DNA from 4 places in the Clostridium intestinale genome. Region 1 is predicted to be linked to each of the others. Evidence: a T-box and tRNA genes for the amino acid it is inferred to sense, from the RefSeq annotation. Region 1 holds a T-box; the other regions hold tRNA genes.

The links. The T-box of region 1 lies ahead of ileS (isoleucine--tRNA ligase). A T-box ahead of a tRNA ligase gene usually reads a tRNA of that ligase, here a tRNA-Ile.
Region 2: it encodes a tRNA-Ile, which carries the amino acid that the T-box ahead of ileS (isoleucine--tRNA ligase) is inferred to sense. The anticodon was not compared.
Region 3: it encodes a tRNA-Ile, which carries the amino acid that the T-box ahead of ileS (isoleucine--tRNA ligase) is inferred to sense. The anticodon was not compared.
Region 4: it encodes a tRNA-Ile, which carries the amino acid that the T-box ahead of ileS (isoleucine--tRNA ligase) is inferred to sense. The anticodon was not compared.

Annotation. Positions count from the first base shown of each region.
Region 1 is NZ_CP121166.1:3,266,722-3,271,101, reverse strand. It holds gene P8F83_RS16830 (hypothetical protein) at 267-656, shown strand; gene P8F83_RS16825 (hypothetical protein) at 720-953, shown strand; gene P8F83_RS16820 (DUF1643 domain-containing protein) at 1,142-1,744, shown strand; gene P8F83_RS16815 ((2Fe-2S)-binding protein) at 1,835-2,053, opposite strand; T-box leader at 2,281-2,543, shown strand; gene ileS (isoleucine--tRNA ligase) at 2,590-4,380, shown strand, end outside.
Region 2 is NZ_CP121166.1:2,855,368-2,859,747, reverse strand. It holds rRNA gene P8F83_RS14630 (16S ribosomal RNA) at 313-1,833, shown strand; tRNA gene P8F83_RS14625 (tRNA-Ala) at 1,971-2,046, shown strand; tRNA gene P8F83_RS14620 (tRNA-Ile) at 2,053-2,129, shown strand; rRNA gene P8F83_RS14615 (23S ribosomal RNA) at 2,249-4,380, shown strand, end outside.
Region 3 is NZ_CP121166.1:3,890,833-3,895,212, reverse strand. It holds gene glgB (1,4-alpha-glucan branching protein GlgB) at 1-915, opposite strand, end outside; gene P8F83_RS19835 (hypothetical protein) at 1,028-1,180, opposite strand; gene P8F83_RS19830 (hypothetical protein) at 1,461-1,733, opposite strand; tRNA gene P8F83_RS19825 (tRNA-Ala) at 1,921-1,996, opposite strand; tRNA gene P8F83_RS19820 (tRNA-Ile) at 2,002-2,078, opposite strand; rRNA gene rrf (5S ribosomal RNA) at 2,086-2,202, opposite strand; rRNA gene P8F83_RS19810 (23S ribosomal RNA) at 2,277-4,380, opposite strand, start outside.
Region 4 is NZ_CP121166.1:3,650,601-3,654,980, forward strand. It holds rRNA gene P8F83_RS18685 (23S ribosomal RNA) at 1-1,198, shown strand, start outside; rRNA gene rrf (5S ribosomal RNA) at 1,392-1,508, shown strand; tRNA gene P8F83_RS18695 (tRNA-Ile) at 1,516-1,592, shown strand; tRNA gene P8F83_RS18700 (tRNA-Ala) at 1,599-1,674, shown strand; gene P8F83_RS18705 (HD domain-containing protein) at 1,743-2,279, shown strand; gene P8F83_RS18710 (transcription repressor NadR) at 2,301-2,813, shown strand; gene P8F83_RS18715 (UPF0182 family protein) at 2,827-4,380, shown strand, end outside.

The DNA.
Region 1 (4,380 bases):
GTATGCTCGCCTATTTTGTGTTCTACTGCGTCAACAGAATCCTTAGATAGCACTACTATCTTCGGAATCTGTTTCCTTGTATAACTCAAAATATACTTCGCATCTTTGACTTGGTATTTATTTTCAGATGCCTTAAACTAATATAAATTATAGCATAAAAGATTTGATTTACTAGAGGGCATTATTTCTATTGAAAAATATCTGATAAGTTATTACTATTATAATGTGAAGTAAATCTTGATTCAGATAAACTGGAGGGTAATTATATGAAAGAAAGAAAAAGAGGTATACTTATAACTATATTTTTAGTGCTTCAAGGAATTGGTGCCTTTTATGGAATGTTTGTTTATTATACTAATAAATGGGCTTATAATATGGCAAAGTCTAATTCGCTGCTTGCAGATACATATCAGGTATTGTCAAGTACGGAAGTTGTAATAAATACGATAGTTTCATTAATAACTTTAATAGCTATTGTTGGAGTATTTAGGTGGTATAGTGGTTCTATTTATTTGTATGTTGTAATTAATGCCATATCTTCAATTACAGGAATAATGTTTCAACCTAGTGCATCCATAATTGTATCGTACATAGTTAAAATGATTATAGTAGTGGCTATTGCAAAAAGCCTATTAGATAAAATAAAAACCCAATAGTTTGCATAATAAAAATGCTCTTCATTTCTAATACTATTATAGTAAGAAAGGAGGAGTGTTTTTATGTCTTGGGATAAAATAAGAGAAATGAACTTGTTTGATAAACTAAAGGATGAGGTGAAAAATATTCCTAGTGTGGACTCAAGCAAAATTGAAGAGTATATAACCGACCCAGAAAAATTGCAAACTTTTAAAGATTATATTCATCAAGGATATGATTCTAGATCGTTAGGAGAAGAAATGGGTCTAACTACTAATCAAGTTGAGATAATAAAGGAACTTTTAGGAAAATTATAATAAAAAAGATGTTGCTATAAATTTAATTAGCAACATCTTTTTTTGTTTTTAAAAGCACAAAAAAAGTAATATTAAATAAAATATTAGCAGAAGAACTTGTTTGTAAAATAAAAAATTGGAATATAAAAAAGTTCTTCTCAATATTAATTTTATATGAACACTGAATATAGTGAAAAGGGAGACTAATAATGGGAGTTATAAGATACCCTAAATATACTCAAAGAGACTTATCTAGAAGTTTATTTGATATTAAAGGCGATAGATGTTTTAAATTAAGTATTAGCTTATCAAGAGTTAAAAAAAATAAGGTTCTAATTATAGGGAGAAATCCCAAAAGGCTAGAGGATGATAGTTGTAATAATGTAACTAAAAGAATAGTAAAATTTTTGAGAGCCAAAGAAGAGTATGGTAATTATATAAGTACTGTAGAGATGGTTAACCTTTTTGTGGTTTATGATTTCGAAGAAGTTCAATACAATAAAGGCTATAGAAATTTTATATGTGGAAATGAAGACAACTTTGAAATAGATGGGAAGCGTATAAAAAATGATGAAGTAATAAAACAGGCAATAGAAGAATCAAGCGAAATTATATTAGCATGGGGTGAACCTATAAAGGGAATAGAAAGTCTTTATAATGAAAGAATAGAAAAGGTATTGAAGATATTAAGAGACTGTTTAATAGAGTCTAATGAAGAAAAAAATATATATACAATAGGAGATCTTAGTGTAAAAGGATATCCTAAACATCCTTTAGCTTGGAGTTTTAGAGATGCTGTTAAAGTATACTAAAACATAAGATAAAACAGATACCCCTGTGATTTCACAGGGGTATCATAATAGGGAGATATAAAATGTTTACTAATACGAATAAGGGGAATACTATTCAAGAGATAACTGGCTATTAATTAACTCTTGAATCTTAGGAGTACATCTTCTTCCACAACAACCACCGGAACCAGCGCCTGTTGCTTTTTGTACTTCCTGAACGGTGTGTGCACCGTTTTTTATAGCATATTTAATTTTTGATCTAGGAATAGCCTTACATAAACAAACCTTAGTCAGTTTATCAAGTATCTCCTGATTTAAGTTGTTGTCCATAAGACTATAACCTCCAATCATTATTGGTTAAGGGGATAAATAGGTATTTGGAAAGTGGTTATTTCCTTGTACCTATATTAAAACATATTGCTATATAAAAGTCAATACTAATTAATAGAAATTATTCGTTAAATAAATTAAAGTTAAGTTTAAACCTTCACATGAAAAGTTTTACTTTATGATAAAGTATCACATTGACTTTTTAAAATCACTATTATATAATTCATTTAAAGACTATGAACAGGGCAAGTACTTAGTTTTCTTTGTTTTTAGAGAGTAACTGGTTGGTGGAAAGTTACAACAAGAATTAAGGAAAATCACCTGGGAGTTGGAGGCTGAAATTAATAATATAGTAAGCTTTTCCCGTGTTCTTGCGTTAAAGGATAAAGTATGTTAGTACTTGATTTAATACTACTTCGCATAAAGTCGTTGAAATTTAGAAGTAGTTCGAACCTAAAGGTGGGATTGCGAATATAACTTCGTCCGTTAGGATGAGGTTTTTTTTATTGCTTTTTATTAAAGAAAGGAGAATACAAATGTATAAAAAGATAGACACATCTAATGGCTTTTTGGATATGGAGAAACAAATAGCAAGTTTTTGGAAAGATAAAGATGTAATTAAGAAAAATTTCAATATGAACGAAGATGGAGAGTTTTTTACCTTCTATGATGGTCCTCCAACTGCAAATGGAAAACCTCACGTAGGTCACGTTTTAACAAGGGTTATGAAAGATATAATCCCTAGATTCAAGGTAATGAAAGGTTTTAAGGTAGTTAGAAAAGCTGGGTGGGATACTCACGGACTTCCAGTAGAGCTTGAAATAGAAAAGAAGCTAGGTATATCAGGAAAAGAACAAATAGAAGAGTACGGCGTTGAAAAATTTGTTCAAGATTGTAAAGAAAGCGTATTTACTTACGTTAGTATGTGGGAAGAAATGACTAATAAAATAGGTTACTGGGTAGATATGGAGAACCCATATGTAACTTATCACAACACTTATATAGAGTCAGTATGGTGGGCTTTAAAACAAATGTGGAATAAGGATCTTTTATATAAAGGTCATAAAATAATGCCATATTGCCCAAGATGCGGAACTGCCTTATCTTCTCATGAAGTTTCTCAAGGATATAAAGATGTTAAAGACTTAACTGCTATAGCTAAGTTTAAGGTTAGAGGAGAAGAAAATAAATATATATTAGCATGGACAACAACTCCTTGGACATTACCTTCAAATGTTGCTTTATGTATAAATAAAGCTTATACCTATGTTGAGGTTAAAAAAGAGGAAGAAGTATATATACTTGCTAAAGATTTAGTTGGCAAAGTATTAGGAGAAGAAGTTGAAATCATAAAAGAGTTTAAAGGTGAAGAGTTATTAGGCTTAGAATATGAACAATTATTACCTTTCGCTAAAGTTGAAGGTAAAGGTTTCTATATAGTTCATGGAGACTATGTTACTTTATCAGATGGTACTGGTATAGTTCATATAGCACCTGCTTATGGTGAAGATGATAGTTTAATAGGAAGAAAGTATAACCTTCCTTTTGTTAATTTAGTTAATGGAAAAGGAGAATTTGAGCCAGAAGTTACTCCTTGGGCTGGAAAGTTTGTTAAGAAATGTGATGATGATATAGTTAAGTATTTAGATGAGCATAACAAGCTTCTAAGGGCAGAAAAGCATCTTCATTCATATCCTCACTGCTGGAGATGTGATACTCCATTATTATATTATCCAACAGATAGCTGGTTTGTAAAGACTACATCTTTAAGAGATAAACTTCTTGAAAATAACAATAAAATAAATTGGTATCCAGATAACATTAGAACAGGAAGATTTGGTAAGTTCTTAGAAAATGTTATAGACTGGGGAATATCAAGAAATAGATACTGGGGTACTCCACTTCCTGTTTGGGAATGTGAATGTGGACACCAAGAATGTATAGGAAGTATTGAAGAATTAAAACAAAAAGGAATTAACGTTCCAGAAGATATAGAATTACACAAACCTTATATAGATAATGTTCACTTAAATTGTGAAAAGTGTGGAAAGAAAATGAAGAGATATTCAGAAGTTATAGACTGCTGGTTTGATTCAGGATCTATGCCATTTGCACAATTACATTATCCATTTGAAAATAAGGAAGCTTTTGAAGCTAACTTCCCAGCACAATTTATATCAGAAGCAGTAGACCAAACTAGAGGATGGTTCTATACTCTACTAGCGATATCTACAGCTATATTTGATACAAATTCTTTTGAAAATTGTATAGTTTTAGGTCACGTATTAGATAAAAAGGGTTTAAAGATGTCTAAATCTAAGGGTAAC
Region 2 (4,380 bases), 410 kb from region 1:
ATTAATTATAGATGATACTATAAAACACGTCGCTTGAAGAGAAAAAAACAAGCAACAAAAACAAATAAAAAAATGTTGACAAAAATTAAAGTTTTTGATAACATAAAATAGTCGCCAAAAGGTGACATAAAAAGAAGAACTTTGAAAATTAAACAGAGGAAACTTAAGAAGTTTTGAATAAAACTTACACAACGAAAGTTGTGAGTAAGTAATTGTAACAAGTGTAAAACTTGAAGCAACTACTTAAAGTCAACGTAATTCTTAGAGTAAGATTAAACTAAAATTTGTGCACTTAATTATTTAAGCGTCACTTAAATTGAGAGTTTGATCCTGGCTCAGGACGAACGCTGGCGGCGTGCTTAACACATGCAAGTCGAGCGAGGAAATTGCTTCGGTAATTTCCTAGCGGCGGACGGGTGAGTAACACGTGGGCAACCTGCCTGATAGAGGGGGATAGCCTCCCGAAAGGGAGATTAATACCGCATAAAGTCAAATGAAGGCATCTTCAAATGACCAAAGGAGTAATCCGCTATCAGATGGGCCCGCGGCGCATTAGCTAGTTGGTGAGGTAACGGCTCACCAAGGCGACGATGCGTAGCCGACCTGAGAGGGTGATCGGCCACATTGGGACTGAGACACGGCCCAGACTCCTACGGGAGGCAGCAGTGGGGAATATTGCACAATGGGGGAAACCCTGATGCAGCAACGCCGCGTGAGTGATGAAGGCCTTCGGGTTGTAAAGCTCTGTCTTCAGGGACGATAATGACGGTACCTGAGGAGGAAGCCACGGCTAACTACGTGCCAGCAGCCGCGGTAATACGTAGGTGGCAAGCGTTGTCCGGATTTACTGGGCGTAAAGGGAGCGTAGGCGGATACTTAAGTGGGATGTGAAATACCTGGGCTTAACTTGGGTGCTGCATTCCAAACTGGGTGTCTAGAGTGTTGGAGAGGAAAGTGGAATTCCTAGTGTAGCGGTGAAATGCGTAGAGATTAGGAAGAACACCAGTGGCGAAGGCGACTTTCTGGACAATAACTGACGCTGAGGCTCGAAAGCGTGGGGAGCAAACAGGATTAGATACCCTGGTAGTCCACGCCGTAAACGATGGGTACTAGGTGTAGGGGGTATCGACTCCCCCTGTGCCGCCGTTAACACAATAAGTACCCCGCCTGGGGAGTACGGTCGCAAGATTAAAACTCAAAGGAATTGACGGGGGCCCGCACAAGCAGCGGAGCATGTGGTTTAATTCGAAGCAACGCGAAGAACCTTACCTAGACTTGACATCTCCTGAATTACTCTTAATCGAGGAAGTTCTCCCTTCGGGGAGGACAGGAAGACAGGTGGTGCATGGTTGTCGTCAGCTCGTGTCGTGAGATGTTGGGTTAAGTCCCGCAACGAGCGCAACCCTTATTGTTAGTTGCTACCATTTAGTTGAGCACTCTAGCAAGACTGCCGTGGTTAACGCGGAGGAAGGTGGGGATGACGTCAAATCATCATGCCCCTTATGTCTAGGGCTACACACGTGCTACAATGGCGAGTACAAAGAGACGCAAAGCCGCGAGGTGGAGCAAAACTTATAAAACTCGTCTCAGTTCGGATTGCAGGCTGAAACTCGCCTGCATGAAGCTGGAGTTGCTAGTAATCGCGAATCAGAATGTCGCGGTGAATACGTTCCCGGGCCTTGTACACACCGCCCGTCACACCATGAGAGTTGGCAATACCCGAAGTCCGTAGCCTAACCTTTTAGGAGGGCGCGGCCGAAGGTAGGGTCAGCGATTGGGGTGAAGTCGTAACAAGGTAGCCGTAGGAGAACCTGCGGCTGGATCACCTCCTTTCTATGGAGAAATTACTTAAAACTACAACTTAGTAGAATTTAAGTATAAAATTCAGTCAATATAATTGACGAAGATTTACGTTTTCCTCTGTTTAATTTTGAGAGATCTTCTCTCAAAAAATTATATATAACATATATGGGGGTATAGCTCAGTTGGGAGAGCACCTGCCTTGCACGCAGGGGGTCAAGAGTTCGAATCTCTTTATCTCCACCACTATATGGGCTTATAGCTCAGCTGGTTAGAGCGCACGCCTGATAAGCGTGAGGTCGATGGTTCGAGTCCATTTAAGCCCACCACAAAAATACTAAATTTAGTGTTTTTGTTGTTCTTTGAAAATTGCACATAAGTAAGTAAAGTAATATATAATAAAGCCAGTTGGCAATTAATTAATCAAATTCTTTTATAGAATGACATAGGTCAAGATATAAAGGGCGTATGGTGAATGCCTTGGCATCGGGAGCCGAAGAAGGACGCGATAAGCTGCGAAAAGCTCTGGGTAGGCGCAAATAGCCTGTGATCCAGAGATGTCCGAATGAGGAAACTCACATGGGAAACCCCATGTATCCATAAGTGAATACATAGCTTATGGAGGGTAAACTCAGGGAACTGAAACATCTAAGTACCTGAAGGAAGAGAAAGAAAAATCGATTTCCTAAGTAGCGGCGAGCGAAAGGGAAAGAGCCCAAACCAGAAATTTATTTCTGGGGTTGCGGACAGAACATAAAAGCTAAATTACGTTAATCGAAGAGAACTGGAAAGTTCCACCGCATAAGGTAATAGTCCTGTAGATGAAAACGCGAAATAGTAAGTTCTGATCCAGAGTACCACGAGACACGTGAAACCTTGTGGGAAGCAGGGAGGACCACCTCCCAAGGCTAAATACTACCCGATGACCGATAGTGAAGAAGTACCGTGAGGGAAAGGTGAAAAGAACCCCGGGAGGGGAGTGAAATAGAACCTGAAACCGTATGCCCACAACCGGTCATAGCACTTTATATGTGTGATGACGTGCTTTTTGTAGAACGAGCCAACGAGTCACGATATGTAGCGAGGTTAAGTACTTAAGGTACGGAGCCGAAGGGAAACCGAGTCTTAATAGGGCACAAAGTTGCATGTCGTGGACCCGAAACCGGGTGACCTATCCATGGCCAGGTTGAAGCGAGAGTAAAATCTCGTGGAGGACCGAACCACGTTGGTGTTGAAAAACCATGGGATGAGCTGTGGATAGCGGAGAAATTCCAATCGAACTCGGAGATAGCTGGTTCTCCTCGAAATAGCTTTAGGGCTAGCGTCGAATATGAGTAATGGAGGTAGAGCACTGAATGGGCTAGGGGGCATATCGCTTACCGAACCTTATCAAACTCCGAATGCCATATACTATTAGTTCGGCAGTCAGACTGCGAATGATAAGATCCGTAGTCAAAAGGGAAACAGCCCAGATCGTCAGCTAAGGTCCCAAAGTGTAAGTTAAGTGGAAAAGGATGTGGGATTTCGAAGACAACTAGGATGTTGGCTTAGAAGCAGCCACTCATTAAAAGAGTGCGTAATAGCTCACTAGTCGAGAGATCCTGCGCCGAAGATGTTCGGGGCTCAAACTTACCACCGAAGCTACGGGCTTACAGTAATGTAAGCGGTAGAGGAGCGTCGTAAACGGGCAGAAGTCGTACCGAAAGGAGCGGTGGACTGTTTACGAGTGAGAATGTTGGCATTAGTAGCGAGATGTGAGTGAGAATCTCACAGGCCGAAAACCTAAGGTTTCCTCAGGAAGGCTCGTCCGCTGAGGGTTAGTCGGGACCTAAGCCGAGGCCGAAAGGCGTAGGTGATGGACAATAGGTTGATATTCCTATACCACTACCATCGTTATTACCGATGGCGTGACGCAGGAGGATAGTGTGTGCTAGCTATTGGATGCTAGTCTAAGCACTTAGGGAGTTAAGACAGGAAAATCCGTTTTAACAATTCTGAGGTGTGATGGGGAAGTCCATTTATGGATGAAGTACATGATTCCACGCTGCCAAGAAAAGCGTCTAGGGAGAAAAGTAGTGCCCGTACCGCAAACCGACACAGGTAGGTGAGGAGAGAATCCTAAGGCCGGCGGAAGAATTGCAGTTAAGGAACTCGGCAAATTGACCCCGTAACTTCGGGAGAAGGGGTGCCTACGAGAGTAGGTCGCAGAGAATAGGCCCAAGCAACTGTTTAGCAAAAACACAGGTCTCTGCTAAAGCGAAAGCTGATGTATAGGGGCTGACGCCTGCCCGGTGCTGGAAGGTTAAGGGGAACACTTAGCGCAAGCGAAGGTGTGAACTTAAGCCCCAGTAAACGGCGGCCGTAACTATAACGGTCCTAAGGTAGCGAAATTCCTTGTCGGGTAAGTTCCGACCCGCACGAATGGCGTAATGATTTGGGCACTGTCTCAACTGCAAATCCGGCGAAGTTGTAGTGCAAGTGAAGATGCTTGCTACCCGCGATTGGACGGAAAGACCCCGTAGAGCTTTACTGTAGTTTAGCATTGAGTTTCGGTATTGTCTGTACAGGATAGGTGGGAGA
Region 3 (4,380 bases), 620 kb from region 1:
CTTATTTTCTTGTTTACTTAGCTCTTCATATTCATAGGTAACAGAGCCATCATACTTATATAAACCATGATTATCTTTACAAAAATGTCCTGGTACCCAGTCTAAAATAACCCCTATTCCTTCATTATGTAGAGCGTTTATAAGCTCCTTGAATTCATCTCTTGTCCCATACCTACTAGTAACGGAATAATATCCAACTACCTGATATCCCCAAGAATCATCTAGAGGATGTTCCATTATTGGCATCAATTCTACATGCGTGTAACCCATACTTTTCACGTATTCTGGTAACCTTTTTGCTAGTTCTAAATAAGATAGAAATTCTCCATTCTCATCAGTTCTCCATGACCCAAGATGAAGTTCATATATATTTACTGGACTTTTATAAATATCAGTTTTATTTCTTGAATTTATCCACTTTCTATCTTTCCATCTATATTTTAAATCTCTCGTTATAATAGATGCGGTATTAGGTCTTAATTCACTATATATTGAATATGGGTCTGATTTTAATATAATTTTATTTTGTTCAGTAGTTATAGCATATTTATAAACCTGACCTTCTTTCATACTAGGGATAAAAGAACTCCATAAACCAGACTTTGTTATCCTCTCTAATGAATATTCCTCAAGAACTTCCCAATTATTAAAGTCTCCTACTACATTTATTGCTTTTGCCTTAGGTGCCCATGTTGTAAAACGAACCCCTCTTTTTCTTTTCTCAGTAATAAGATGAGCTCCCATAAATTTATATGCATTATAATGACTGCCATTGTGAAATAGATATGTATCATACTCTGATATATTTTTAATATCTATTATTTCTGTCTTTTCATCCTCTACTCTATCTTTAAGTTCAACCATATTCTCAACCCCTTGAAATCTTAATAATGTAATTATAACATAATTTTCCATTAATTCTATAGTATTGATATTTTTTATAAGTTACATAATTTAAAACCTTTCCATAATCCATTTAGATATAAAACAAAAAGTCGCCTTAAGCGACTTTTAAAATTTATTAAATCTATTCATCTTTTTTATCTTCTAATTTTATTTGTTTCTCTAGTTCGTCAATCTCTTCGTCTATTTTGTTTGTATTTTTACCCGCTAAAATTAATTCTCTTTTTTTCAATTTCAATTCTACTAGTTTTTCTTTCAGCTCTTGTATTTTTGACATAGAAACACTCCCCATCTTCCACTCTCTTTTTCCCAATAATTTTATATAATTAACAAGTAAAAAAATACTATACTTATATAATATGTTTTTTTAAGTTCGATGCCAATTTACATTAACCCCTTAAACGTATTCAAGTCATCCTATTTATACATTTATATAAATTTTTTATTTAATTATATACAGAAACAATACCCTAAAATTTTTCTAATATAACTCTTATTTTAAAGTATAGTTCCTTTCATTTCAATATAATTAATAAAATATATGTCATTCCTAATATTTACTTTAATTTTATCTTGCATATATAAGCTTTCATTAACTCTATAAATACACTTAAAATTATAGTTATTACTAAAAATCCATATCCAAAATCTACTCTAAATGATGTATTTACTTTTCTATAATTATAAACCATAAGCCATCCATCTCCTAGGGATTTCTGATATATATCCTGTAACTCGTATCCCCTGCCTTTTATAATTATTATGAAAATTAGAAAAATAAATATTAAAATAAAATATTTAATAATGTTTATAAATCTTTTCACCTTCAAAAAATTCATCACCTTTAATTAATCCTTATGTAATATATGAAAAAGCTAAAAAAATAATGCTTATTTTTAATTATATCTTGCTTCAAAAGATTTAAATATGATCACAAAAAAACTACTGTTACAATAGAAAATGTTATTTAGAAATAAGTTAAAACAAAAAAGACACATGCTTAACATGTGTCTTTTTTGGTGGAGATAAAGAGATTCGAACTCTTGACCCCCTGCGTGCAAGGCAGGTGCTCTCCCAACTGAGCTATACCCCCAGAAATGGTGGACCTTCAGGGACTCGAACCCCGGACCTACCGGTTATGAGCCGGTTGCTCTAACCAACTGAGCTAAAGATCCATAAATTATTTGGCGACTTCCTACTCTCCCACACAGTCTCCCATGCAGTACCATCGGCGTAATAAAGCTTAACGATCCTGTTCGGAATGGGAAGGGGTGTTACCTTTATGCCATTATCACCAAATATATTATGAAAGAATTTTGTTCTTTCAAAATTGCACGTAAGTTCATTTAATAATATATATTCCAGTTAACTTATTGGTCAAGCCCTCGATCTATTAGTATGAGTCAGCTAAATATGTTACCACACTTACACCCCTCACCTATCAACCTTGTGTTCTTCAAGGGATCTTACTAGATTACTCTATGGGAAATCTTATCTTGAGGTGGGCTTCACGCTTAGATGCCTTCAGCGTTTATCCCTTCCCGACTTAGCTACCCAGCTATGCTCCTGGCGGAACAACTGGTACACCAGAGGTCAGTCCATCCCGGTCCTCTCGTACTAAGGACAGCTCCTCTCAAATTTCCTACGCCCGCGACGGATAGGGACCGAACTGTCTCACGACGTTCTGAACCCAGCTCGCGTGCCGCTTTAATGGGCGAACAGCCCAACCCTTGGGACCTACTTCAGCCCCAGGATGCGACGAGCCGACATCGAGGTGCCAAACCTCCCCGTCGATGTGGACTCTTGGGGGAGATCAGCCTGTTATCCCCGAGGTAGCTTTTATCCGTTGAGCGATGGCCCTCCCACGAGGTACCACCGGATCACTAAGTCCGACTTTCGTCCCTGCTCCACTTGTAGGTGTCGCAGTCAGGCTCCCTTCTGCCTTTGCACTCTTCGAAGGATTTCCGACCCTTCTGAGGGAACCTTTGAGCGCCTCCGTTACTTTTTCGGAGGCGACCGCCCCAGTCAAACTGCCCATCTAACAATGTCCTGTCACCAGTTTCATGGTGTCCAGTTAGAATTCCAGTACTATCAGGGTGGTATCCCAAGGTTGACTCCACTAAAGCTGACGCCCTAGTTTCCCAGTCTCCCACCTATCCTGTACAGACAATACCGAAACTCAATGCTAAACTACAGTAAAGCTCTACGGGGTCTTTCCGTCCAATCGCGGGTAGCAAGCATCTTCACTTGCACTACAACTTCGCCGGATTTGCAGTTGAGACAGTGCCCAAATCATTACGCCATTCGTGCGGGTCGGAACTTACCCGACAAGGAATTTCGCTACCTTAGGACCGTTATAGTTACGGCCGCCGTTTACTGGGGCTTAAGTTCACACCTTCGCTTGCGCTAAGTGTTCCCCTTAACCTTCCAGCACCGGGCAGGCGTCAGCCCCTATACATCAGCTTTCGCTTTAGCAGAGACCTGTGTTTTTGCTAAACAGTTGCTTGGGCCTATTCTCTGCGACCTACTCTCGTAGGCACCCCTTCTCCCGAAGTTACGGGGTCAATTTGCCGAGTTCCTTAACTGCAATTCTTCCGCCGGCCTTAGGATTCTCTCCTCACCTACCTGTGTCGGTTTGCGGTACGGGCACTACTTTTCTCCCTAGACGCTTTTCTTGGCAGCGTGGAATCATGTACTTCATCCATAAATGGACTTCCCCATCACACCTCAGAATTGTTAAAACGGATTTTCCTGTCTTAACTCCCTAAGTGCTTAGACTAGCATCCAATAGCTAGCACACACTATCCTCCTGCGTCACGCCATCGGTAATAACGATGGTAGTGGTATAGGAATATCAACCTATTGTCCATCACCTACGCCTTTCGGCCTCGGCTTAGGTCCCGACTAACCCTCAGCGGACGAGCCTTCCTGAGGAAACCTTAGGTTTTCGGCCTGTGAGATTCTCACTCACATCTCGCTACTAATGCCAACATTCTCACTCGTAAACAGTCCACCGCTCCTTTCGGTACGACTTCTGCCCGTTTACGACGCTCCTCTACCGCTTACATTACTGTAAGCCCGTAGCTTCGGTGGTAAGTTTGAGCCCCGAACATCTTCGGCGCAGGATCTCTCGACTAGTGAGCTATTACGCACTCTTTTAATGAGTGGCTGCTTCTAAGCCAACATCCTAGTTGTCTTCGAAATCCCACATCCTTTTCCACTTAACTTACACTTTGGGACCTTAGCTGACGATCTGGGCTGTTTCCCTTTTGACTACGGATCTTATCATTCGCAGTCTGACTGCCGAACTAATAGTATATGGCATTCGGAGTTTGATAAGGTTCGGTAAGCGATATGCCCCCTAGCCCATTCAGTGCTCTACCTCCATTACTCATATTCGACGCTAGCCCTAAAGCTATTTCGAGGAGAACCAGCTATCTCCGAGTTCGATTGGAATTTCTCCGCTATCCACAGCTC
Region 4 (4,380 bases), 380 kb from region 1:
GCAAATTGACCCCGTAACTTCGGGAGAAGGGGTGCCTACGAGAGTAGGTCGCAGAGAATAGGCCCAAGCAACTGTTTAGCAAAAACACAGGTCTCTGCTAAAGCGAAAGCTGATGTATAGGGGCTGACGCCTGCCCGGTGCTGGAAGGTTAAGGGGAACACTTAGCGCAAGCGAAGGTGTGAACTTAAGCCCCAGTAAACGGCGGCCGTAACTATAACGGTCCTAAGGTAGCGAAATTCCTTGTCGGGTAAGTTCCGACCCGCACGAATGGCGTAATGATTTGGGCACTGTCTCAACTGCAAATCCGGCGAAGTTGTAGTGCAAGTGAAGATGCTTGCTACCCGCGATTGGACGGAAAGACCCCGTAGAGCTTTACTGTAGTTTAGCATTGAGTTTCGGTATTGTCTGTACAGGATAGGTGGGAGACTGGGAAACTAGGGCGTCAGCTTTAGTGGAGTCAACCTTGGGATACCACCCTGATAGTACTGGAATTCTAACTGGACACCATGAAACTGGTGACAGGACATTGTTAGATGGGCAGTTTGACTGGGGCGGTCGCCTCCGAAAAAGTAACGGAGGCGCTCAAAGGTTCCCTCAGAAGGGTCGGAAATCCTTCGAAGAGTGCAAAGGCAGAAGGGAGCCTGACTGCGACACCTACAAGTGGAGCAGGGACGAAAGTCGGACTTAGTGATCCGGTGGTACCTCGTGGGAGGGCCATCGCTCAACGGATAAAAGCTACCTCGGGGATAACAGGCTGATCTCCCCCAAGAGTCCACATCGACGGGGAGGTTTGGCACCTCGATGTCGGCTCGTCGCATCCTGGGGCTGAAGTAGGTCCCAAGGGTTGGGCTGTTCGCCCATTAAAGCGGCACGCGAGCTGGGTTCAGAACGTCGTGAGACAGTTCGGTCCCTATCCGTCGCGGGCGTAGGAAATTTGAGAGGAGCTGTCCTTAGTACGAGAGGACCGGGATGGACTGACCTCTGGTGTACCAGTTGTTCCGCCAGGAGCATAGCTGGGTAGCTAAGTCGGGAAGGGATAAACGCTGAAGGCATCTAAGCGTGAAGCCCACCTCAAGATAAGATTTCCCATAGAGTAATCTAGTAAGATCCCTTGAAGAACACAAGGTTGATAGGTGAGGGGTGTAAGTGTGGTAACATATTTAGCTGACTCATACTAATAGATCGAGGGCTTGACCAATAAGTTAACTGGAATATATATTATTAGAAGGAAACTCCTTAGCTAAAGCTAATGAGTAACTTCGAAGGACTAAATCAAAGATTTAGATTCTCACTTATGTGCAATTTTCAGAGAATAATTTCTTTGAAAAAGTGTTGACAAAGCTTTGACAGCACTATATAATAATCAATGTAACATGTAACTGACAAGTAAATCTGGTGATAATGGCATAAAGGTAACACCCCTTCCCATTCCGAACAGGATCGTTAAGCTTTATTACGCCGATGGTACTGCATGGGAGACTGTGTGGGAGAGTAGGAAGTCGCCAGTTTACATGAGGATCTTTAGCTCAGTTGGTTAGAGCAACCGGCTCATAACCGGTAGGTCCGGGGTTCGAGTCCCTGAAGGTCCACCATTTTTTGGGGGTATAGCTCAGCTGGGAGAGCACCTGCCTTGCACGCAGGGGGTCAAGAGTTCGAATCTCTTTATCTCCACCAATGAAAAGCTATGAACAATTGTTCATAGCTTTTTTTGTAATATAAAGGTTAAGGAGGATTGTTTAGAGATGCTATATAGAATAAAACAATTTATATGGGCAGTTGAATCTTTATATAAATCATTAGATGATAAGTACATAAAAAAGTATTTAGATGAAGATGAGATACAACTATTCTCTCTTTTAAAGAAAACGGATAAACATCATTGTGTCAGAGTATCAAAGGATATTCTAAAGCATATAGAGAATTTAAATAATATACCAGAAGTGAATGACGAAGTTTCTGTAGATATGGATGTTGATAAGGATAGAATATTAAAGTTAGCACTACTTCATGATATAGGAAAAATCAAAAGACCTCTTAACGTAATTGAAAAATCTATAATTGTTATATTTGATAAAATAACTAAAGGAAAAATAAAAAAATATGATAATATAAAAAGTATAGATATATATTATAATCATCCTAAAATAGGATCAGACATATTGAGGAAAAGTTCAAAATATGATGATGAGTTTTTAGAGATAGTAGAGAACCATCACATAAAAAAAGATACTTCTAATAAGTTACTAGAGATAGTACAATATTATGATAATAAAAATTAGAATTTAATATGGGGTGAATTTATGAACAGTTTAATTAGGAGAAAAGAGATTATAAGTCATATAGCTAAAATACATAGGCCTATTAAAGGCGTAGAATTGGCTAATATTTTTGGCGTAACTAGACAGGTTATAGTTAAAGATATAGCTATTATAAGAGCAGCAGGCGTTAATATAATAGCTACTCCTGAAGGTTATATGATAACAAAAGAAGAATCAAGATATAAGAAAGTTTTAGCTTTAGCTCATAAAGAAGAAGAAATGGTAAGTGAACTAGAAATAGTTATAAAATTTGGTGGAATAATTGAAGATGTTATAATAGAACATCCTATATATGGCGAAATAAAAGCAAATTTAATGATCAGAAATTTGAATGATTTAGATAATTTTATAGATTTATATAAAAAGAATAAAGCTAGACCCTTATCAGCATTGACTGAAGGGATTCATCTTCATACTATATCTACTGATAATGAAAAAGATATGCAACTAATAGTAGAAAACCTAGAAAAGGCTGGATATATATTAAAAGATTAGCGGGGGTAAGGAGATGAAGAAAAAACAGTTTTTGATACTAATAGGGGTTTTGTTTATGATATTAGCTTTAATAATATCGTCAACAAAGCTTATTATAGATATCGAATGGTTTCAAGAAGTAGGTTATATAAAGGTGTATCTTACAAAAATGCTAGCAGTATTAAAGCTTATGGGCCCCTTATTCCTATCATGTTTTGTATTAATATATCTATTGAGCAAAAGTATATTAATAAGCATAGAGAAAGAATTTAAATCTGAGAGTTTATTTAAATTGAGAAAAGCTGTATTAGTTTTTAATATAATAATCTCCTTTATTATATCTATAAATGCTTCTATGAAATATTGGTATAATATATTATTATTTACTAATTCAAATCTTTTTAATTATAAAGATCCTATCTTTAATATAGATGCATCTTTTTATATATTTAAATTACCATTAATAGATATAATTTATAATTTTTTTAAAGATATTTTATTTATTGCTTTAATCATAACAATAGGGATTTATGTATTTATTAGTTTAAAGAAATATGCTATAAATAAAAATTATATGAAATTTAGTCAGCATTTAAAAGAGTTTAAAGAAATATTAGGTAAACAAGCAGCTACTTTAGTATCTATGATTATATTCCTTATAGGAGTAGGATATATATTGAAAAGTTTCTATATATTATATAGTAATAATGGAGGATCATTTGGTGCTAGTTTTACAGATATAAATATAACACTAAACTTTTATAAAGTAATAATAATAGTTTCAATAATATCATCAATTATCGCATTTATTATGTTAAGAAGAAATAAATTTAAGCCACTAATATTTTTTACAGGAATAATATTGTTTTTAATAATAATACAGCCACTAATATATAATATTGTGTATAAATTCTTTGTAAAACCTAATGAAATAGAATATGAAAGCCCTTATATATCTTATAACATAGATGCAACCAATGAAGGTTTTAATATAAATAATATAGAAGAAAAAGATTTTGATCCAGGAATGGATTTAAATAGTACTAAAATAAAAAATAATAAACAAATAATATCAAATCTTAAAGTAAACTCTTCAGGACCAGTTTTAAACTTTTATAATCAAGTACAAGAAATAAGAAGTTATTATAAATTTTTAGATATAGATACAGATCGCTATATTATAGATGGTAAGTACACACAAGTATTTTTGGCACCAAGAGAGATAGAAACATCAGCCATAGATAATTGGCAGAGTAATCACATGGTATATACACATGGGTATGGAGTGGTTATGAGTAAAGTAAATAAGGTTACAGATGAGGGGCAACCAGATTTTTTGATGAAAAATTTGCCCACTGAAAATCTTACTAATATATATTTGAAAAATCCTAGAATCTATTTTGGTGAAGTTACAAATGATTATGCAATTGTAAATACCTCAAGTGGTGAATTGGATTACCCTAAAGAAAATGGAGATACTAACTATAAGTATGATGATAAAGGTGGCATAAAATTAAGCCTATTTAATAGAATATTATTTAGTTTAAGAGAGCAAAATTTTAAAATTTTATTCTCTGGAAATATTACA